3 regions of the Rahnella sp. RcJ3 genome follow, and region 1 is predicted to be linked to each of the others. Evidence: riboswitches for the same ligand, from Rfam matches in the RefSeq annotation. Region 1 holds a riboswitch; each other region holds the start of a gene.
What was found. Region 1 has a riboswitch for thiamine pyrophosphate ahead of thiC (phosphomethylpyrimidine synthase ThiC). Riboswitches for the same ligand answer to the same signal wherever they lie in the genome.
Positions count from the first base shown of each region.

Region 2: another riboswitch for thiamine pyrophosphate. It lies ahead of thiM (hydroxyethylthiazole kinase); the one in region 1 lies ahead of thiC (phosphomethylpyrimidine synthase ThiC).
Region 3: another riboswitch for thiamine pyrophosphate. It lies ahead of thiB (thiamine ABC transporter substrate binding subunit); the one in region 1 lies ahead of thiC (phosphomethylpyrimidine synthase ThiC).

Region 1 is NZ_QSNX01000035.1:6,317-14,042, forward strand. Features, by position in the region: gene hemE (uroporphyrinogen decarboxylase) at 1-799, opposite strand, end outside; gene nudC (NAD(+) diphosphatase) at 871-1,647, opposite strand; gene DXU84_RS24200 (Rsd/AlgQ family anti-sigma factor) at 1,747-2,262, shown strand; TPP riboswitch at 2,336-2,462, shown strand; gene thiC (phosphomethylpyrimidine synthase ThiC) at 2,585-4,549, shown strand; gene thiE (thiamine phosphate synthase) at 4,546-5,199, shown strand; gene DXU84_RS24215 (HesA/MoeB/ThiF family protein) at 5,192-5,941, shown strand; gene thiS (sulfur carrier protein ThiS) at 5,938-6,138, shown strand; gene DXU84_RS24225 (thiazole synthase) at 6,140-6,919, shown strand; gene thiH (2-iminoacetate synthase ThiH) at 6,916-7,726, shown strand, end outside.
Region 2 is NZ_QSNX01000002.1:172,366-180,091, reverse strand. Features, by position in the region: gene DXU84_RS03460 (glycoside hydrolase family 127 protein) at 1-4, opposite strand, end outside; gene DXU84_RS03455 (MFS transporter) at 28-1,437, opposite strand; gene DXU84_RS03450 (AraC family transcriptional regulator) at 1,719-2,546, shown strand; gene DXU84_RS03445 (GntR family transcriptional regulator) at 2,637-3,323, shown strand; gene DXU84_RS03440 (hypothetical protein) at 3,446-4,294, shown strand; gene thiD (bifunctional hydroxymethylpyrimidine kinase/phosphomethylpyrimidine kinase) at 4,302-5,102, opposite strand; gene thiM (hydroxyethylthiazole kinase) at 5,099-5,908, opposite strand; TPP riboswitch at 5,943-6,041, opposite strand; gene DXU84_RS03425 (GNAT family N-acetyltransferase) at 6,195-6,629, shown strand; gene DXU84_RS03420 (DUF3313 domain-containing protein) at 6,769-7,428, shown strand; gene DXU84_RS03415 (LysR family transcriptional regulator) at 7,480-7,726, opposite strand, start outside.
Region 3 is NZ_QSNX01000006.1:256,285-264,010, forward strand. Features, by position in the region: gene DXU84_RS10580 (MFS transporter) at 1-202, opposite strand, end outside; gene sgrT (glucose uptake inhibitor SgrT) at 363-548, opposite strand; gene sgrR (HTH-type transcriptional regulator SgrR) at 651-2,312, shown strand; TPP riboswitch at 2,353-2,482, shown strand; gene thiB (thiamine ABC transporter substrate binding subunit) at 2,526-3,509, shown strand; gene thiP (thiamine/thiamine pyrophosphate ABC transporter permease ThiP) at 3,485-5,095, shown strand; gene thiQ (thiamine ABC transporter ATP-binding protein ThiQ) at 5,079-5,789, shown strand; gene DXU84_RS10610 (DedA family protein) at 5,779-6,546, opposite strand; gene DXU84_RS10615 (DNA polymerase II) at 6,785-7,726, shown strand, end outside.

The sequences.
Region 1 (7,726 bases):
GCGCGTCGCACCCCGTTGCGGCCATCGCTTCCAGCCACTGACCACCGCCTTTGGTAAACAGAGTCACCGGCACACGACGTCCTTCGTTTTCACGGATCAGACCATCAACAATTTTGTGCATATAGTTCAGGGAGAATTCGCGGTAATCGCGAGGAGTCAACACGCCGCCCCAGGTGTCAAAAATCATCACAGACTGGGCGCCAGCTTTGATCTGTGCATTAAGGTAAAGAATGACGCTGTCTGCCACTTTATCGAGTAACAGATGCATAGTCGCCGGATCGGCGTACATCATCTTTTTGATTTTGGTGAAGGCTTTACTGCTGCCCCCTTCTACCATATACGTCGCCAGCGTCCACGGGCTGCCGGAGAAACCGATAAGCGGCACTTCACCTTGCAGGTTTTTACGGATGGTACGCACGGCATTCATGACATACCCGAGTTCCATTTCAGGATCCGGAACCGGCAGTTTTTCGACATCGGCACGATTCGTCAGTGGTGAAGAAAAACGCGGGCCTTCACCGGCTTCAAAATAGAGCCCCAGCCCCATCGCATCAGGAATGGTCAGGATGTCAGAGAACAGGATCGCCGCATCCAGCGGATAGCGACGAAGCGGCTGCAAAGTCACTTCACAGGCCAGCTCGGCATTCTTGCACAGCGACATAAAATCACCGGCTTCAGCGCGGGTTGCTTTGTACTCCGGCAAATAACGACCAGCCTGACGCATCATCCAGACCGGTGTAATGTCCACTGGCTGACGTAACAAAGCACGCAGGTAGCGGTCGTTTTTCAACTCATTCATTCTTGCTCTTTCCTTCAGTATTCGGGCCGCCCGACAATCATCTGACAGCATTCTATCACGTAAAATCGCCTCTACTCTTCGTGTTCGGCACGACAAAGGGCAACGGTGTCTTCAATCAGGCGGCGCGCAATCGTCCCGGGCGGTGGCAACTGCGGCAATGCATCAAAGCGATACCAATTCGCGTTAAGCAACTCTTTCGGGTCATGTTGTATGTCGCCACTGTCGTAATCCGCCATAAATGCCATCATCAGCGAATTGGGGAACGGCCAGGGCTGGGAACTGATGTAACGGACATTTTTCACCCGGATGTTACTTTCTTCCATCACTTCACGTGCCACAGTTTCTTCCAGCGTTTCTCCGACTTCCACGAAACCCGCCAGAACCGTGTGAATACCATTACGATGGCGGACATGCTGCGCAAGCAAAATCTCATCCCCCTTACGGATAGCCACAATGATGCAGGGCGCAATCTGCGGATAATAGCGTTCGCGACAGTGCCCGCAGAGTGCAGCCCACTCGGTTTTGCTGACGTGCATTTCATGTCCGCAGTAACCACAAAACTTGTGAGAACGGTAAAATTCTGACAACTGCACACCACGCCCGACCAACTGGAATAATCCGCGATCCTGATCCAGCAACTGACGGGCGGAAACCATATGGTTTGGCATCGTCTGACGAACCAGCCAGACAGGTTCGCCCTGCCATTCGCCGATCTGCCGCGCTGTTTTACCGGTCAGAGAAAATTGTGCGGCGCTGCCAAACGGCAGTTCACCCTCAGGCAGCCATAGCTTGCCTTCCTGGCTGATGATCCACCAACCGTTGTGTTGCTCAGTAATCTGTAATTCCATAATTGTTGTTGCATAACCTCGTCGGGACTGACAATCTGAGTAAGATATTTACATATTAGTAACTTTTGGTTACTTTTTTTGTCGCTCACGGAGTCAACCATGCTAAATCGTCTGGAAAGACTGACCCAACGCGTTGGTGGCAGTAATGAGTTAGTGGATCAATGGCTGCACGCACGCAAAGAACTGCTGGTTTCGTACTGCACTTTCGTCGGTCTGAAACCCAATAAAGAAAAACATACACCTTTGAATGAAAAGGCGCTGGACAGTTTTTGCCATCATCTGGTCGACTATCTTTCTGCCGGGCATTTTCATCTCTATCCACGCATCATTGAAGAAGTCGATGGCGCAGGCAGCCCGAAAAAAGTACAGGCGGCAAAAATCTACCCTGCTCTGGAGCTGAATACTGAAGCTATCATGGCTTTCCATGACAGTTACACAGAAACTGATATTGACGATGACAATGCTTTCGCGTTTCACTATGCATTATCGGATATCGGTGAGGCATTAGATGCCCGTTTTCAACTGGAAGATCAATTAATTATCATGGCTTTTGAGCCAGCCCCGGAGAGTGTGCCACCTTCGGAAAATGAACCTGATCTCGCCAGACCGGCTTAACACGTTGCCACAATAAAACCCTGCTCAGGGTTATGGTTTTACTTGTAGTTTAAAAAAACGCCTCCTATATTGAGGCTTCTTGTCGGAGTGCCTAGCGCATAATTTTCTGTTGAGAATTACGCCAGGCTGAGACCGTTAATTCGGGATCCGCGGAACCTGATCGGGTTAGTACCCGCGAAGGGAACAAGAGTAATGTTATGCGTTCAGCGCAATCAGGCATCTGCCTGCATAAGGCCGCCCGTGCTGCACCGCCCATTTTTACTCCTGCCGTAAACCTCCTGACAAGCAATTTTCCATCACGTTTTTTTGCGAGGAATTTGCTATGTCGAGTACCCAAAAACCCGTTATTTCTGAAAAGAAACCGTCAAATCGCCGTGAACAACGCGCGCAGGCACAATCGTTTATCGACAGCTTGCAGGGCGAAGCTTTCCCCAACTCCCGGCGTATTTATCTTGAAGCTGACCGCGAAGATATCCGCGTGCCGATGCGTGAAATCCAGCTCAGCCCGACGCTGGTCGGCGGCGGCAAAGACAATCCGCAGTTCGAAGAAAACGAAGCAATTCCTGTTTACGACACCGCCGGACCTTACGGTGATCCGGCGGCAGTTATCGACGTGCATACCGGTCTGGGAAAATTACGCGCCCGCTGGATAAACGAGCGTGCGGACACGCAGGAACTTTCACAGGTCAGTTCCGGTTTTACTCAGCAGCGGCTGGCGGATGACGGGCTGGACCACCTCCGCTTCGAACACCTGCCGCGCCCGCGCAAAGCCATTGCGGGTAAAAATGTCACGCAACTGCATTACGCCCGCAAAGGCATCATCACACCTGAGATGGAATTTATCGCCATTCGCGAAAATATGGGGCGTGAACGGATCCGCGGCGAGGTTCTGCGCCAGCAACATCCCGGCGAAAGCTTTGGCGCGCATCTGCCCGCCAGTATCACTGCAGAGTTTGTGCGACAGGAAGTGGCAGCCGGGCGCGCGATTATTCCCGCCAACATTAACCACCCTGAATCAGAGCCGATGATCATCGGGCGTAATTTCCTGGTGAAAGTGAACGCTAATATCGGCAACTCGGCGGTGACATCTTCCATCGAAGAAGAAGTGGAGAAACTGGTGTGGTCGACACGCTGGGGCGCGGACACCGTAATGGATCTCTCCACCGGACGTTATATACATGAAACCCGTGAATGGATCCTGCGTAACAGTCCGGTACCGATCGGCACCGTGCCGATTTATCAGGCCCTGGAAAAAGTGAACGGTGTGGCCGAAGATCTGAACTGGGAAATATTCCGCGATACATTGCTTGAACAGGCCGAGCAAGGCGTCGATTACTTCACCATTCACGCCGGTGTGTTGCTGCGTTATGTGCCGATGACCGCCAAACGCCTGACCGGGATCGTGTCGCGCGGCGGTTCGATCATGGCGAAATGGTGTCTGTCACATCATCGCGAAAGCTTCCTGTTTGAGCATTTCCGCAAGATCTGTGAAATCTGCGCCGCCTATGATGTCTCGCTTTCATTGGGCGACGGCCTGCGTCCGGGTTCGATTCAGGATGCCAATGACGAAGCACAATTCGCCGAATTACGCACGCTGGGCGAACTGACCAAAATTGCCTGGGAATACGATGTTCAGGTGATGATCGAAGGTCCGGGACATGTGCCGATGCAGATGATCCGCCGCAACATGACCGAAGAACTCGAGCATTGTCACGAAGCCCCGTTCTATACCCTTGGTCCGCTGACTACCGATATCGCGCCGGGTTACGATCACTTTACGTCCGGTATTGGCGCCGCGATGATTGGCTGGTTTGGCTGCGCCATGCTCTGTTATGTCACGCCGAAAGAGCATCTGGGCCTGCCGAACAAAGAAGACGTTAAGCAGGGTTTGATTACCTACAAAATCGCAGCACACGCTGCCGATTTAGCCAAAGGCCATCCGGGTGCCCAAATCCGCGATAACGCCATGTCAAAAGCGCGTTTCGAATTCCGCTGGGAAGATCAGTTTAATCTGGCTCTCGATCCGGCAACGGCACGCGCCTACCACGATGAAACGCTGCCGCAGGAATCCGGCAAAGTTGCACACTTCTGCTCGATGTGTGGCCCGAAATTCTGCTCGATGAAAATCACTCAGGAAGTTCGCGATTACGCCGCTGCGCTTGAAGCCAAAGCCCAGCCAATAGAACTCGTTGAATCCGGTATGGCGCAGATGTCTGCCGAATTCCGTTCGCGCGGCGGTGAGCTTTATCACCCGGCCGATAACCTCAGTTCGGAGAGCAGCAAATGAATCCGTCCTCTCAATCCTTTCCTGCCGTTCCATTCCACCTCGGTTTATATCCGGTCGTTGATACCGTGGAATGGATTGCCCGTCTGCTGGACGCGGGCGTTAAAACACTGCAACTGCGTGTGAAAGATTTGCCTGATGAGCAAGCCGAGCCAGCAATTATTGATGCCATCGCGCTCGGTAAAAAATATCAGGCCCGGTTATTCATCAACGATTACTGGCGTCTGGCGGTCAAGCATCAGGCGTATGGGGTGCATTTGGGTCAGGAAGATCTGGATACTGCCGATCTTGAGGCTATCCGTCAGGCCGGCTTACGGCTGGGCGTTTCCACGCATGACGATGCTGAAATGGCACGCGCTGTCGCGGTGAATCCTTCGTACATCGCCCTCGGCCATATCTTCCCGACGCAGACCAAAGATATGCCTTCGGCGCCGCAAGGGCTGGCAGAACTCACCCGACATGTTAAGAAGCTCGATGGCAGCTTTCCGACGGTGGCCATTGGTGGGATCAGCATCGACCGCGCGGCGTCGGTTCTCGACTGCGGCGTCGGCAGTATAGCCGTCGTCAGTGCCATTACTCAGGCGGCGGACTGGCGTGCAGCGACGGCACAACTGCTGGCCTTATGCGCCAGCAAGGTGCCGCAAGATGCTTAACGATGCGGCTTTTATGCGCTACAGCCGCCAGTTGATGCTGGAGGAATTCGGTCCGCTGGCACAGGAAAAATTACAGGCGGCGAAAGTACTGATTGTCGGCCTTGGTGGCCTCGGCTCTCCCGCAGCCTTGTACCTGGCAGCAGCAGGCGTAGGTAAGCTGATTCTGGCCGATGACGATCAATTGCATATCACCAATCTTCAGCGGCAAATCCTCTACCGTACGGCAGATCTCGATCAGCCCAAAGCCGTTCTGGCAAAGCGTGAACTGCTGCGCCTGAATCCGCTTTGCGAAGCCGTGGCCATCACGGAACGTCTGTCGGGAGAAGCATTGACCCGTGCCGTATCGGACGCCGATATCGTTCTGGATTGCAGCGATAACATGGAAACCCGGCATGCAGTTAATAAAGTTTGTGTGGATGCCGGTAAAACCTTGATCAGCGGCAGCGCCGTCGGATTCAGCGGACAACTTCTGGTTATTGAAGCCCCTTACGCTCACGGTTGTTACGCCTGTTTATATCCGGATCAGGAAACCGTACAGCGCAACTGCCGTACATCCGGCGTGCTCGGCCCGGTGGTCGGTACCATTGGTACATTGCAGGCACTGGAAGCGCTGAAGATTCTGGCTGGTATGCCTTCTGTACTGAGCGGCAAATTACGTCTGTTCGATGGAAAAACGCAAAACTGGCGTTCACTGCAACTCACGCGTTCATCTGCCTGTGCCATCTGCGGAGGCCACGTGTGAACATTCTGGTCAATGATGAACCACACCAATTCAGTCAACCGCTCACGTTACTAAACCTGCTCAATTTGCTGGCGTTAAACCCTGCAGGCAGCGCACTGGCGGTTAACCAGGTCATTATCCCCCGTGATAACTGGCCAGCTCATTTACTGGAAGACGGTGATGAGATCTTGCTCTTTCAGGCGATAGCCGGAGGCTGACATGTTAAAAATTGCTGATACCACATTCACGTCGCACCTTTTTACCGGAACAGGAAAATTCGCCAGTCCGGCGTTGATGCAACAGGCGCTTGAAGCATCTGGCTCTCAGCTGGTGACTATGGCGATGAAACGCATCGATCTGCGTCGCGGAGGTGATGATATTCTGTCTCCTCTGCAACAGCTCGGCATCCGTTTGCTGCCCAATACATCGGGCGCTAAAACAGCTGAAGAGGCAGTATTTGCCGCACAACTGGCAAGAGAAGCACTGGGCACAAACTGGGTGAAACTTGAAATTCATCCCGACGTAAAATATCTGCTGCCCGATGCCGTTGAAACATTGAAAGCCGCAGAGATTCTGGTGAAACAGGGATTTGTTGTTTTGCCGTATTGCAGCGCAGATCCGGTGCTGTGTAAACGTCTGGAAGAAGCGGGCTGCGCCGCCGTCATGCCGCTGGGTGCGCCGATCGGTTCCAATCAGGGGCTGCAAACCCGTGATTTTCTGCAAATCATCATCGAGCAGGCTCGCATTCCGGTCGTTGTTGATGCTGGCATTGGTGCACCAAGCCAGGCCGCTGAAGCGCTGGAAATGGGGGCCGATGCCGTGCTGGTCAATACGGCGATTGCTGTCGCAGGTGATCCGGTTGCTATGGCAACGGCATTCAGGCTGGCCGTTCAGGCCGGGATTATCGCCCGTCAAAGCGGATTAGGCGGCAGACAACGACACGCCAGCGCATCCAGCCCGCTGACCGGTTTCCTCAATACCTCGCAGGTGTTGTCATGAATAACTTCACAGATGTGTGGTCAACGCTGGACTGGGATGATATTTCACTGCGTATCAATAGCAAAACATCCCGTGATGTCGAACAGGCGCTCAGCCGCAACAAAATCAGTCGTGAAGATTTCATGGCATTGATTTCTCCCGCCGCGCTGCCTTACCTGGAACCGATGGCGCAACGCGCGCAACAACTCACGCGCCAGCGATTCGGCAATACGGTGAATTTCTTCGCGCCATTGTATTTATCCAATCTTTGCGCCAACGAATGTACGTATTGCGGCTTTTCGATGAGCAATAAAATCAAACGTAAAACGCTGGACGAAGATGAAATCAGGCGGGAATGCGAAGCGCTGAATGCGCTGGGTTTCAAACATCTGTTGCTGGTCACCGGCGAACATAAGGGAAAGGTCGGCATGGACTATTTCCGCCGTCATTTCCCCGCGATCAGAAGCCATTTCGATTCACTGATGATTGAGGTTCAGCCGCTGCAACAGGAAGAATATGCTGAGCTGAAAACGCTGGGGCTGGATGGCGTGCTGGTTTATCAGGAAACCTATCACGCGCCTACCTATGCTTTGCATCATCTTCGCGGACAGAAACAGGATTTCTTCTGGCGGCTGGAAACACCAGACCGGCTCGGGCGTGCGGGAATCGACAAAATCGGTTTGGGGGCGCTGTTCGGACTTTCTGGCAACTGGAGGACTGACAGCTATATGGTGGCCGAACATTTGTTGTATCTGCAACAAACCTACTGGCAAAGTCGCTATTCGGTGGCGTTTCCAAGACTGCGACCTTGTACCGGTGGCATCGAAC
Region 2 (7,726 bases), on a different contig from region 1:
GCATACAACCTCCTGAAAAACAGTAAATTAGATTTTTTCGGCCAAATCGTGCGACATCCGCGACAGCAATTTGTTATCGAGTTTGCAAAACATCAGCGTTCCCGCCAGCAGCAGATGCATCGCCGCAGGCAACAATGTTTCCAGCAAAGTGATCCCGCCGAGCGACGCTGCAGTCTGATGCTCTGCGCCAGCCTGATAAGAGACCAGAATAAAGACCAGGCTGATGATCCCGGCACTTGATGCCCAGGCCAGTTTGATAAAGAACAAATTGAAGGCAAAGTTCATGCCGGAGGAACGGATACCATTTTTCCAGTGCCCGTAATCGTCGGCGAACGCCATGATGGAAAAGTGCAGAGGCAAGGTGAACCCGAGGATCACACAGTGTACAAAGATGATACCCAGCCACAGCGTCTGATAATGTTCACCGGCAGGGACAAACCACAGCATCAGGGAAAACACCGCCAGTACCAGATTAGTCAACATATACAGCCGCACGCTGTCGATAAATTTGGTCAGCTGATTGACGATCACCGCGCCAAGAATGGATGCCAGCGTTACCATGCCGAAGAACATAGAGGCGTAGCCCGCCCCGCCTTTCAGCACATAAGTGATGAAATACATGTAGCCGCCGCCACGCAGATTGAACACGTTGATCAGCAGGAAAGACATCAGTAAAACCAGCAGCAACTGATCGTTTTTCAGCATGCCGCGAATGTGTTCCTTAACGCTGAATTGCCCGAGCAGTGCAAGGGGCAGGCGTTCGCGTACCGTGAAGAAGCACCACAGGAACATCACCACAGCAACCGCGCAAAGCAACCCTACGCCCTGCTGATATCCCACCGCCGCATTGCCTTTACCCAACACCTGCACCAGCCACGGCAGCCCGACGGAAACCATAAAGCCCGCCACGCCGCACAGTACAAAGCGCCACGACTGACAAGACATCACTTCGCGATGATCAGTGGTCATGGTGTTAATCAGCGCGCAGTACGGCACGTTGATTGCCGTATAGGACACGGAGAGCAGGAAATAGGTGAAGAAGGCGTAGGCAATTTTGGCATCGCCACTCAGGCCGGGTACCGTAAAAGTGAGAAATCCGACCACGCCAATAGGCAACGCGATCCATAACTGCCAGGGACGAAAACGTCCCCAGCGGCTTTGCGTGCGGTCAGCCAGAATGCCCATCAGCGGATCGGAAATCGCGTCAATCACTCGCAGCGAAATAAACAGCGTACCGACAATCGCAGGTGTTAGCCCGAAAACATCGGTATAAAAGAATGTCAGAAAACTGGTGATAAGACAGGTAATTATCGTGCCACCGGCATCACCTAATCCATAACCGATTTTTTCACTGACAGAAAGTTTGGCATTAGCAGAAAGTATTCTGTCCTCACCGTTTACCGGTGCAGAACCTGTATTAACTGAATCTGTTGGCATTATCTTTCCTCGCTTTTATATCGTTATTTATAAGCTGTAGGAACACAATGAATAAGGCTAATTATTCGTATCAGCCCTGAGATTAAATAAGGTACGCCATAAATCTGGCATAGGGTTCTCATGCCAACAAGAGGAGAGAAAAGTAGTTAAACGGGACAATTCCGACTCACATCCAGAATCTGTGAAGCAGATCAAAACCTCTTCATGCCCGGCTGGTGGTGCACGTTTCCTGTGCTACTGTCAGGCAAAACTTGCCTGATGAGTGCCTTAAAATGCCTGAAATGCTTACGTTCTCCGTAAATTACCCGGTTAAAGTGCAAAACGGTGGCCTGTTCATTTCCAGAGGAATTGGCACACATCCGACCCGACGTCTGAGTTCGCACGAATTAATTTATGTCGTCCGTGGCTCGTTGTCTTTACAGGAAGAAAATACGCGTTTTGATTTGCATACAGGAGAAAGTTTACTGTTATTTCCCGGCAGGGAACATAAAGGCGTCACAACCTTTGATCCCGATTTAAAATTTTACTGGCTGCATTTTGATATTGTGGAAGATATAGCAATCATTAAACCACAGCAAAATAGTCCCTCTTTACAGCTAAATATTCCACAGCATTGTAAAGTCAGGGACAGTGAAACCCTGTTAACGCTGTTCAGATTATTTTTATATGAACAGGAACGCGGCGGTAATTCTCTTGAGCTGTTCCTGATTTTGCTGTTAGAGGAAGTCTCGCGCGCCTGGCCGGAGAATATCGAACCCGGCGGCCCCGGCGTGGCGCTGGCCTACAAAGCCCGTCAGCTGATCACCACACAGTTTCATCTGCCACTGGGGGCCTCTGAGCTGGCGCAGCGGCTGCACTGTAACGCGGATTATCTCGGGCGGGTTTTCCGCCTGACCTTTCAGATGACGCTGACGGATGCGCTGCATAAACAACGTGTCGCTGCAGCAGAAAAGCTGTTACTGGCCAATACCGGCAATGTGGCGGACGTGGCACGCCTGACGGGGTTTAACGATGTGGCGTATTTTCGCCGGGTATTTCGTAAACTGCTGGGTATCACACCCGCGGCCTATAAAAAGCTGTATTGCCGGGAGCATATAAACTCCCAATAATTTGATGAAAGCTTGCGCTAACAATCTCAAAAACATCAGAAAACTCATGTTAGTATTGTCGTTTCCCGACTTTAAAGACAACTTTTGCCCATGACAGACTCCTTTGAATTTCTCAGTAATGTGCCGGTTAATCAGCAGATTTATCGCACCTTGCGTCAGGACATCGTCACCTGTGCCATCGCGCCGGGGGCATTCCTGTCGGAGAAAGAAATTTCCACACGCTTTAATGTGTCCCGCCAGCCGGTTCGCGAAGCTTTTATCAAACTGGCCGAAGCCGGGCTGGTTCAGGTTTTACCGCAACGCGGCACCTATGTAATGAAAATTTCCTCCAAGCGGGTTGCCGACGGACGCTTCATTCGCGAAGCAGTCGAAACCGCCGTGGTACGCCGTGCAGCCATGGTCGCCACCGATAAAGATCTGGCCTTGCTCGAACATAATCTTGAGCGTCAGACGCTGGCGGCAAAGAGTCAGCAAACGCAGGAATTCCTGTTGCTGGATGATGAGTTCCACCGCACGATTGCGCAGATCATCGACTGCCGCCTGGCATGGGAAACCGTCGAGCACATCAAAGCGACAATGGATCGCGTGCGCTTTTTGACACTCAGTAAAGTGTCACCGCCGGAAAATCTGATTGCACAACATTATGCGATTTTTGACGGGCTGAAAGCGCATGACCCGGACGCCGCTGAAAAAGCTATCCGCATTCATTTGCAGGAAATGATTTCCACCATTACCCCGATTGCTGAACAGAACAGTGACTGGTTTGATGCCGAGTAAGTAAAAGGACGTTGTAATACACAAACAGTGAACGACAGCGATCAAATTTTGCGGGTTATCCCTAAAATCTGTATGACAACTTGGTGTAAGCTGTAAACCACATCAATATCGTGGATACTTTTATGCCAGCCGCAGCCGCCCTGAAAAAAAGCTACTACAGTGCCGATCAGTCACTGTCCCTCTCCCAGCTCGATAACGAGAAAATCACCCAGATCGTTCACGATCTGGACGTGGCAGAAAGCGAAAAAGAACATTACGTCACGGGCTGGATGGGACAGAACAGCGTGGTACTGGTGAGAAATTATCAGGACAAACGGGGCACTTCCAGCGGCCTGGTGATGTCACGTGGCAACCGTTACAAACTCACCGTTCAGGCCATCACTTTCCGCATCCCCAAAGTACTGCTGTGGGTCACATTCCGCCGTAAGCCCCGCACCATGACCGTTATTGCCTATAACAAGCTGGGTGATCAGGCGACCGGCCTGCAACAGTTCATGCATGTGCAGGATCCTGAACTCAGGGAGAAACTGGAACAGGACTGGCGTGAACTGAACGATTATCTCGGCATGGCCTGCTGGCAGATGGATAACAACCGCCCGCAGTGGCGCCAGTTGTATGCGGATATCACGCCGCAAGCCCTCCTGACGCTGGCTGAATCACCGTGGTTCAGTGGCAAAAAACTGCAAAAGGATGGCGAATTTGAAGGGCTGTGGTCACACGGACAATTTATTGGCCGCCGCAGCGGTGAGCATGCGGCATTGCTGCTGTCGTGGCAGGACGAGGAGAACGACGATATTGCCAGCTATCTGTTTGAACGGATGTCAGCAACTAAAATCCGCGTCATGCTGCGCCCGCGTAAAGAAGAAAAATTCTATCCGCTGAACCCGTTTGATGCCGTTCATTTGCAACAGGCGCTGACGAAATTTCATCAGGTTGAACAGGCGCTGAGCGAAACCCAGCACCAGGCATAATCCGCGGTTACCACCAGCGGTGGAAATGATGCACAGGCCCGATACCGTGGCCGACTTCCAGTGAGTCGGCCTGCATCAGCGCCTGCTGTAAATAGGCTTTGGCTTCGCGTACCGTATCGGCCCAGTTGTGATGACGCGGACGTAACGCGGCCAGCGCGGCCGACAGCGTGCAACCGGTGCCATGGGTATGTCGGGTATTCACACGCGGCGCAGTAAACCGCTCGCGGGAACCGGTCACAAACAACCAGTCAGGGCTTTCCTCATCACTCAGATGTCCCCCTTTCATCAGCACGGCACCACATCCCATCGCCAGTAAGGCTTCTCCCTGCTCACGCATTTCGGTTTCATTCGCCGCCACCGCACAGTCCAGTAACGCCGCCGCTTCGGGCAGATTTGGCGTAATAATGGAAGCCTGCGGGATCAGCAAACGACGCACGGCATCCACGGCCTCCGGCAGCAGTAACGGATCGCCACTTTTCGCCAGCATCACGGTATCCAGCACCACAAACGGCGGCTGATAATGTCTGAGTCGCTCCGCAACCGCCTCCACAATCTGACTGTTCGCCAGCATGCCGATTTTCGCACTGTCGATCCGCACATCGCTCAGTACGGAATCGAGCTGCGCTGAAACGAAACCGGGCTCAATGTTATAGACCGACTGCACACCACGGGTGTTCTGCGCCACCAGCGCGGTGATCACACTGGTGCCGTACGCACCCAGCGCCGAGAAGGTTTTCAAATCCGCCTGGATCCCCGCCCCGCCACTCGGATCTGTGCCTGCAATCGTCAGTGCATTAATACGTTTCATTGTATTTCCTCGCCATTCAGCCATTCCTCGCCCATTAAATACAGATTATCGAGGTATTCAGGCGTGAAACTGCCCGGCCCCTTCACGACCGCACAGGCGCGCTCGCCGGCACAGGACATCACCCGGCAGGCGGCGGCCACGTTATCCAGGCGATCACCCGGCAAAGCCACAAAGGCCGCCACCACCGCAGATAATGCGCATCCGGTACCCACCACGCGGGTCATCATCGGATGTCCGCCAGCCACCGCCCAACTGCGCATCCCGTCGGTGACGTAATCGGTTTCACCCGTCACAGCCACTACCGCGCCGGTCTCCCGCGCCAGTTGCTGTGCGGCAGGTAAGGCAGAAAGGGAATCATCACCGCTGTCCACGCCGCGCCCGGACGCACTGAGGCCGCTGAGAGCCAGGATTTCCGAGGCATTACCGCGGATTGCGGCAGGTTTAAGTGTGATGATTTCACGACAGAATTCTGTACGCCAGCTCAGACCGCCGACAGCAACCGGATCCAGCACCCAGGGCTTTCCGGCCTGAGTGGCTGCGTGAATAGCCGCCCGCATCGCATCGGCATGGGGATGTGTCAGCGTGCCGACGTTCACCAATAAGGCATCGGCAATGGCGCCAAATTGCGCCGCTTCGGCGGGATCAACCACCATCGCCGGAGATGCACCCAGCGCCAGCAGGACATTGGCGGTAAAAGATTGCACCACGTCGTTGGTCAGGCAGTGAACCAGCGGCGCTGAAAGGCGGAGTCGTTTCAGAGAAGTGGCGGCTAAGGCGCCGGGCAAGAAGGTAGGTCGGGTATTCATAAATCTCCCCACCGGCACTCAGGAAGGCGGTATCAGGAGAGATACCTGACTTCCCTACGCTGGCATAATCCAGATCAGGTAATACGGGTAAAATCTCAGCCCTGCTTTGCAGCGGGCACCCCGAGTCAAGGGAACATTATTGGCGGCGGAGGTCAGAAGATCAATCAGGAAATGCGTTAAAAAAACCGATCAGCCAACGTAATTGAACTCACTCCGCTTCACTGGCAGTATCAGGAAACAGACATGAACAACACACGTTGATGAAAAATTTCCTCAGGAGTTTTACTTGTCCTCATCACTTATTGTCCGTCCTTATGAAGAAGCAGACCGCCCGTTTTTACGCACGTTGTATCTGGCCTCACGCAAGCATACCTGGACATGGCTGGAAGACGATTTTCAGCTGGAAGATTTTGACCGCGCAGTGATCGGCGAGACGATTCTGGTGGCAGAACGTGACGGACATTTACTGGGATTCGCCTCAATTTTCACTCAGGAAAATTTCCTGCATAACCTGTTTGTTGATCCGCAATATCAGGGAACCGGCGCAGGTTCAGCATTGCTTCAGGCTGCGGAAGAAACGTTTACCCGTCAGGGGTCGTTGAAATGTTTAGTAAAGAGTAAAAAATCAGTCGCTTTTTATCTGTCAAAAGGCTGGAACATCATCTCTACGGGGGACAGTCCAAAAGGTGAATACTATTTGTTTCATTCATCAAAAAAATAATTAAGGAAGAAATGATTACCTCACAGAACCGTATTTTCACGATCCTGATGAATATCAATTTTTCTTTGTCGTTAAGAGGTTAAATTCCGCAGCGGTGCTATACATACTTGGTCTTCCTTAAAATATTTCGAGGGTACGAATGAAAACAATAAAACTGATGCAGATCGCCGCAGTGACTGGCGCACTGTTCCTGGCCGGTTGTACCAGCCACATTACCAAGACGGAAAAATACTCAGGTTTTTTAGGCGATTATTCCGGCCTTAAGGAAGTGAAAACGGCTGGGGGAAATCCGGTTCTGCGCTGGATCGATCCTTCGTTTAAGAAAGAAAATTATTCTTACATCAAATACGAACCGATTAAATTCTACCCGGAACCGCAGCCTACGGCGCAGATCGACAAAGCCACCTTGCAGGGGGTGCTGGATTACGCCAACAGCCGCATGAAACCTGCACTGGCAGAGCGCCTGCCACTGACAGATCACGCAGGGCCGCGCACATTGATTTTCAAAGGTGCGATCACCGGTGTGAACACGTCGGCAGAAGGTTTGCAGTTCTATGAAGTCGTCCCGGTCGCGCTGGTTATTGCCGGAACTCAAACCGCGACAGGCCACCGCACGCGTGACACTGAAGTGTATTTCGAAGGTGAGCTGATCGACGCCAGTACTGGCAAACCGGTGATCAAAGTCGTGCGTAAAGGATTCGGTAAACAAGTTTCTAATGATAAACAGAAAGTTACCGCCAACGATTTAAAAGTTGTGGTAGATAGCCTGGCGAATGATACCAAGCTGTTCAACGAATAAGTTCCGGTTTTCCGCACCGTCAGACACAGGCAGTCGTAAGGCTGCCTTTTTTCAGACTGAATCAGCGATAAACTCACGCAGCCACTGATGTGCAGGATCACGATGAGCGCGCTCGTGCCAGACCATGTACATCTCGAACCCCGAAACATCCAGCGGCGGTGTAGTAACCTGCAAAGCAGGATTTCCACGTACCAGACGTTCCGGCAACATCGCCACCAGATCAGTGGTCATCAGCACCTGAACGACAAACAGGAAATGCGGCACTGACATGACGACGCGGCGCGATAATCCAGTGGCC
Region 3 (7,726 bases), on a different contig from region 1:
AACGGTTAGCCAGCAGAAAGCTGATCGCGATCCCCGCGATGGCGTTAACGGTATAAAAGAAGCCGACCCACAATGGCCGGACTTTCACTTCATTGGTCAGAAACAGACTCAGCGTCGGCGCCTGTAATGCACCCGCCACGCCGCACAGCAAGGAGACCACCAGAAAGGTGACATAAATACGATTAAAACGAGGTTTTGACATGACGTCGTCCCTGAGAAATGAATGCAGATAAAGCAAGACAGACAGTGTAGCGAAGTTTCAGTCGGTTCTGGAAAATGAGCATAAAAAAACCAGTGAGTTTCCTCACTGGCTGGTGACAATACACCATTACTCAGAAAATCGAATTTAGTCAGACCTGAAGTCACAGTCGCCGGCGGTATTGCTCGTCGTCCATCGTTTCCATATCCCACTGCGTGAGACGGGACAGAATATCCAGACGGTACTGCACCGGAACCCAGGACAGCCAGTCTGCATGATTTTTAGAGGCGTTTTTTTTGATGGCTTCAAAATAACGCTGATAGAAACGGGCGTTCAGACTGCGTTTCATGATGATCTCCGGTTGTTCACAACAGGCTTTCGTTGAGAAACAGTATCGGCGTAATATGAGGAAAGATAAATTGATGAAGATCGGCCACGGAGTTCCTCTTTTATGTCCTCATCCCGTTTGCAACAACAGTTCATCCGCTTATGGCAAAGCTGTCACGGTGAAGAAACTGAAACGACATTACAGGCACTGTCAGAAGTCCTGAACTGTTCACGCAGACACATGCGCTCGTTGCTCAGCACCATGCAGGGACAGGGCTGGCTGACGTGGGATGCAGAGGCCGGACGCGGCAAACGATCCACGCTGAAATTTTTGTATACCGGGCTGGCACTCCAGCAACAGCGCGCTGAAGAGCTGCTGGAACAGGACAGCATTGATCAGCTGGTACAACTGGTCGGCGACAAAACCCTGGTGCGTCAGATGCTGCTGTCCCAGCTCGGGCGCAGCTTCCGTCAGGGCAAACATATTCTGCGCGTACTGTATTATCGCCCGCTGATGAATCTGCTGCCCGGCACCATGTTGCGCCGTTCAGAAACCCACATTGCCAGACAAATCTTTAGCGGCCTGACACGCATAAATGAGGAAAATGGGGAAGCAGAAGGCGATTTAGCTCATCACTGGCAGGAAGTTTCGCCGCTGCACTGGCGGTTTTATCTGCGCCCCGCCATTCATTTTCATCATGGTCGCGAACTCGAGATGGCAGATATTATCGCCACGTTTATTCGCCTGAAAACGCATCCGCTGTTCAGCAACCTGAAATCAGTCACGACGCCCACGGCAAATGTCATAGATATCCACCTGAATGAACCCGACCGCTGGCTGCCGTGGTTATTTGGCAATATCCACGCGATGATCCTGCCGCAGGAATGGCAGTCACTGCCTGATTTTGCCCGCCATCCGGTCGGCACCGGCCCTTACGCCGTGGTGCGTAATCTGAAAACACAGCTGCGCATCCGCGCCTTTGACGATTATTTTGGCTTCCGGGCACTGATCGACGAGGTGAATATCTGGGTATTACCGGAACTGAGTGAAGAGCTGGTGCATTCCGGCGTACAGCTTCAGGCCGATGAATCAGGCAAAAGCGAGCTGGAAAGTCGCCTTGAAGAAGGCTGCTATTTCCTGTTATTTGACCAGCGTTCGCCGGTCGGACAATCAGAAGAAACACGCCAGTGGTTGTGCGATTTACTCAATCCCATCGCCTTACTGAATAATGCCGAACCGATTTACCAGCGCTACTGGTCTCCGGCGTATGGCCTGCTGCCACGCTGGCATCACAAAGCGCCCCGGCCACGTCCGCCCAAACCGCAAAACCTGACGCAGGTAACGCTGACATTTTACGGCGAGCATTCCGAACATCAGGCGATCTGCAACGCCCTGCGCCCGTTGCTGGCGGAAGAAGGTATCGAACTGATTATTCAGATAGTGGATTACGCAGTCTGGCACCGCGGCGATGCCAAAAGTGATCTGTGGCTCGGCAGTGCCAACTTCACCCTGCCGCTGGAGTTTTCACTGTTCGCGCATTTCTACGAATTGCCGCTGGCAAAGCATTGCTTTAGCGAAGAGATGAACGACGATGCCGCCCTGTGGCACGCCGGGAATTTATCGATGGCGAAATGGAGCCAGAAACAGACGGTCAGCCATCAGATCCATCCCCTGTTCCATCACTGGCTGGTGCTACAGGGGCAACGCAGTATGCGCGGTGTGCGTATGAACACCCTCGGCTGGTTCGACTTTAAATCCGCCTGGTTTGCCCCACCGGACAGTTAATCGGACTATCGCATCGCGCCGTTAATCTCTAGAATGACATCCGTTCTCAACGGGGTGCCCGACTTGTTAAAGCTGCGATGTAAACGCCGTGAGCAAGTTTGGCTGAGATTTGAAACCCGTCGAACCTGATCCGGTTAATCCCGGCGGAGGGATTTGAGACTGCGCGATGCTTACTCAAAATCCTTTGCCCTTTCATTTTTTTGGAGCGCAAAGTTGAAAAAATTACTGTCCTGCCTGCTGTTACTTTCTGCACCTGCATTTGCGTCAAAACCTGTTTTGACGGTTTATACCTACGATTCTTTCTCTGCTGACTGGGGCCCCGGTCCCGCCATTAAAAAAGCCTTTGAAGCCCAATGCGGCTGCGAACTGAAATACGTGGCGCTGGAAGATGGCGTGTCTTTGCTCAACCGTCTGCGGATGGAAGGTAAAAACAGCAAAGCCGACATCGTGCTGGGGCTGGATAACAACCTGTTGCAGGCCGCTGAACAAACCGGTTTATTCGCCAAAGCACCGAAAACCAACGCCAGACTGACGGTGCCAGGCGGCTGGAATGACAGCACTTTCGTGCCTTACGATTACGGTTATTTCGCCTTCGTCTACGACAAAAATAAACTGAAGAATCCGCCAAAAAGCCTCGATGAGCTGATCAACAGCGACCAGAAATGGAAAGTGATTTATGAGGATCCACGCACCAGTACACCGGGTCTGGGCCTGATGCTGTGGATGCAAAAAGTCTACGGCGATAAAGCGCCGCAAGCGTGGGAAAAACTGGCGAAGAAAACTGTCACCGTCACTAAAGGCTGGAGCGAGGCTTACGGTTTATTCCTCAAAGGTGAAAGCGACCTGGTGCTGAGCTACACCACCTCTCCGGCATACCATATTGTCGAAGAGAAGAAAGATAACTACGCCGCAGCCGATTTTACCGAAGGGCATTACATGCAGGTCGAAGTGGCGGGCCAGCTGGCAAACAGCAAGCAACCGAAACTTGCTGAACAGTTCATGAAGTTCGTCACCACGGAAGATTTCCAGAAAGTGATCCCGACCGGCAACTGGATGTATCCGGTGGTGAATACCCCGCTGCCTGACGCTTTTAAACAACTGACGATTCCGGCCAAATCTCTGCAATACAGCGCACAGGATGTCGCTACTCATCGTTCACAATGGATCCAGGCATGGCAGAACGCCGTCAGCCATTGATCCCTCGCTGGCTGTTGCCGGGCGTCATCGCGTCACTGGCTATGTTGCTGGTGGCAGTACTGGCCTTAGGCTCTCTGTGGCGTCATGCGCCACAGATAAGCGGCGCATCGCTCTGGCACGATCCTTATCTCTGGCATGTGATCTGCTTTACTTTCTGGCAGGCGCTGCTTTCAGCGCTTTGCTCGGTGCTGCCCGCAATTTTGCTGGCACGCACCTTGTTCCGCCGCCGTTTCCCCGGCCGTCAGCTGTTATTACGTTTATGTGCGATGACGCTGGTCTTGCCGGTTTTGGTGGCGGTGTTTGGCATTCTCAGTGTCTACGGAAGACAGGGCTGGCTGGCGCAAATTTGCGGCTGGCTGGGCATGGATTACCGTTTCTCGCCGTATGGTTTACAGGGCATTTTGCTGGCGCACGTCTTTTTCAATCTGCCGCTGGCAGCGCGGCTCTTAGTGCAGGCACTGGAAAATATCGCCGTTGAGCAGCGCCAGCTCGCCGCACAACTCGGCATGAATATCTGGCAGCAATTCCGCTTTGTGGAATGGCCTGCCATTCGCCGGCAGATATTCCCCGCCGCCGCCTTAATCTTTATGCTGTGTTTCGCCAGCTTCGCCACGGTGCTTTCACTGGGTGGCGGTCCGCAGGCGACGACCATTGAACTCGCCATTTATCAGGCGCTAAGTTACGACTACGATTTAAGCCGCGCCGCCACGCTGGCCCTGATCCAGCTGTTTTGTTGCCTGGCGCTGGTGTTGCTCAGTCAGAAACTCAGTCAGGCGTTGCCGGTGGGCCAAACGCATTCTCAGCGCTGGCGTAATCCTGACGATTCCTGGTTGCGGCGCATCGCCGATGCCGTACTGATTGGCCTGGCGTTGTTGCTGATCCTGCCGCCGTTACTCGCCGTCATTACCGATGGCATAAACCGGGCAGCGGTCGGTGTTTTGCAACAACCCGCGCTCTGGCAGGCATTATGGACATCCGTGCGTATCGCGCTCGGCAGCGGATTATTGTGTGTGCTGCTGACCATGATGCTGCTGTGGAGCAGCCGCGAACTGCGGTTACGCAAGAGAAATAGCTGGGCGCAGGCGATGGATCTGAGCGGCATGCTGATCCTCGCGATGCCGGGTATTGTGCTGGCGACCGGTTTCTTCCTGTTGCTCGGCGATACCACCGGTTTACCACAATCGCCGTGGCCGCTGGTGATCCTCACGAATGCGCTGATGGCCGTACCTTATGCATTAAAAGTGCTGGATAACCCGATGCGCGACGTGGCAGAACGCTACACGCTGCTGTGTCTTTCGCTGGATATGCATGGCTGGCAGCGGCTGCGCCGGGTTGAACTCAGCGCACTGAAACGCCCGATTGCACAGGCACTGGCTTTCGCCTGTGTACTTTCGCTGGGGGATTTCGGTGTGATTGCCTTGTTCGGCAACGAGAATTTCCGCACCCTGCCGTTTTATCTGTATCAGCAGATTGGTTCCTACCGCAGCCAGGACGGCGCGGTGACGGCGCTGTTATTACTGCTGCTATGCTTCCTGTTATTCACCCTGATTGAGAAACTGCCGGGCCGCCATGCTGACGCTGAATAAACTGACGTATTTGTACGAACATCTGCCGATGCGCTTCGATTTACAGATCGACGCCGGTGAACGTGTGGCAATCCTCGGCCCGAGCGGCGCCGGGAAAAGTACCCTGCTGAGTCTGGTCGCCGGTTTTCTGGCACCGGTCAGCGGGCAGATCCTGCTCAACGGCGCAGATCACAGCGTGACGCCACCGGCAAAACGTCCGGTGTCGATGTTGTTTCAGGAAAATAATCTGTTCTCGCATCTGACGGTGCGTCAGAACATGGGGCTGGGATTGCATCCGGGGCTGAAACTTACCGCGCAGCAGAAGCAGGAACTGGAAGAAATTGCCCGACAGGTCGGGCTGACTGAATGTCTGGACCGGCTGCCATCGCAACTTTCCGGTGGCCAGCGTCAGCGTGTCGCGCTCGCCCGTTGCCTGCTGCGCAGTCAGCCGGTTTTATTGCTCGATGAGCCCTTTTCAGCACTCGATCCGGCACTGCGCAGTGAGATGCTGACGTTGCTGGATAAGGTATGTGAGCAACGCCATCTCACGCTGCTGATGGTGTCGCACAATCTGGATGATGCGGCACGGATCGCGCCGCGCACGTTGCTGATCGTCGATGGCCGGATTTTTTACGACGGGCCGACGCAGGCACTGACCGACGGCAGTGCGCCGCAGGCCAGCGTGTTGGGGATAATGCCGGGGATCAGCGGGTGATCACTTGCCACAGCAAATGACCATAAACCGGCATCATCGGCTGTTCGCTTAACATCACCAGACTCACTGCGGTTGCGACCAGACTTAGCACACAGACGATGCGCAGACGCGCTAAGGGCAACCATTTTGTCATCGCATCAGGTGAAGCTTTGCCCGAACGGAACCAGCGCCACAGCAACCAGGCACTCAGCCAGATCAGCACCACGGCGGCAAACAGCATCCATTTGAAGACCGAGCTGTTGTGACTGGCCGGAATATCAATGGCCACGCCCGCCAGAATGCCCGGCAGGAAATACACCGGTGGCCAGGTGATGCAGCCAATAATATTCGGCGGTGCAAATTTGTAAGGCGGAAGGTTCAGCATACCGGCAACCATCGGCACCAGCGGGCGTGTTGGTCCGATGAAACGCCCGATAATCACCGTCGCAAAACTATGGCGATCCAGCGCATAACCGGTTTTATCCAGTAATAACTGGTAACGTTTGAGGAAGCGCCAGCGATGCAGCGGCTCCTTGAAACCGCGGCCAATGAAATACGAGGCCCAGTCGCCGAAGAAACATCCCAGCCCCGCCGCCAGCCAGGCTTCGTACAACCCCACCTGACCGCTGCCGATCAACGTCCCGAGCGTCGCCATCATGACGGTACCCGGCAGGATCAGGCCCACCAGCGCCAGCGACTCGAAGAAAGCCACCACCGCGACGATAATTAATGCCAAGCCCACCGACTGAGCGACCAGATGTTGTAGATAGGCTTCCATATCTTCCCAGAATTCAGTTGCGCCAATTGCGCAGATAAATGAGACAAGTGTGAGTTTTCTGCATTCTCATTGTAGTAAATACATCAATCGGCTGAATTGTCAGCGCATGAACTATCACAGTCAACCGGGTAATTGTATGCGTATTTGGCAGAAACCTGAGCCATAGACAAAGACTGTATAAATAACCATACTCTGTTCTGATTCCTTATCTGTTCATCTTTACCGTTCCGAGGCGCTTATCACTTCCACCTTTGTCCGTCCCGCTTCTGCTGCCACTGACACCCCGCCGCGTCAGGGATTTGTGCTGACCCGCCACTGGCGCGACGCGCCGCGCGGTACCGAGGTGGAATTGTGGCTGGCGACCGACGAAGGTCCGCAGAAAGTGCGCCTGCCTTTACAGGAATCGGTGGCGTTTATTCCGGCCGAACAACGCGCGGCGGCGGAGCGCATTCTCATTGATGAAAAAAATATCAGTCTGCGTCCGTTGCCGTTGCAGGATTTCCATTCCCGCGCCGTTCTTGGGCTTTACTGCCCGCAACACCGGCAGTTAATGCGGATTGAAAAATTGCTGAAAGAAAATGGCGTCAGTGTTTTCGAAGCGGATATCCGCCCGCCGGAACGCTTCCTGATGGAACGCTATATCACCGCACCGGTGTGGTTCAGCGGTAAACCGGGGCCGGACAAGCTGCTGATGGACACCAAAATGAAACCGGCGGAGGACTACCGCCCGCCGCTGAAACTGTGTTCTCTGGATATCGAAACCAGCGGCAACGGCGAGTTGTACTGCATCGGGCTGGAAGGCTGCGGGCAGCGCCACGTGTATATGCTCGGCCCGCCGAACGGCGATCCTAATGCTCAATTTGATTTCAACATGGTTTACGTCGACAGCCGCCCGCAGTTGCTGGAAAAACTCAATGAGTGGCTGGAAATCTATGATCCCGACGCCATTATCGGCTGGAGCGTAGTGCAGTTTGACCTGCGGGTTTTACAAAAACACGCTGACCGCTACAAAATCCCGCTGAAATTCGGGCGCGGCGGCGGTGAACTGGAATGGCGTGAACACGGTTTCAAACAGGGGCACTTTTTTGCTGCCGCTGCGGGTCGTCTGATCATCGACGGCATTGAAGCACTGAAATCGGCGTTCTGGAACTTCAACTCGTTCAGCCTGGAATTCGTCTCG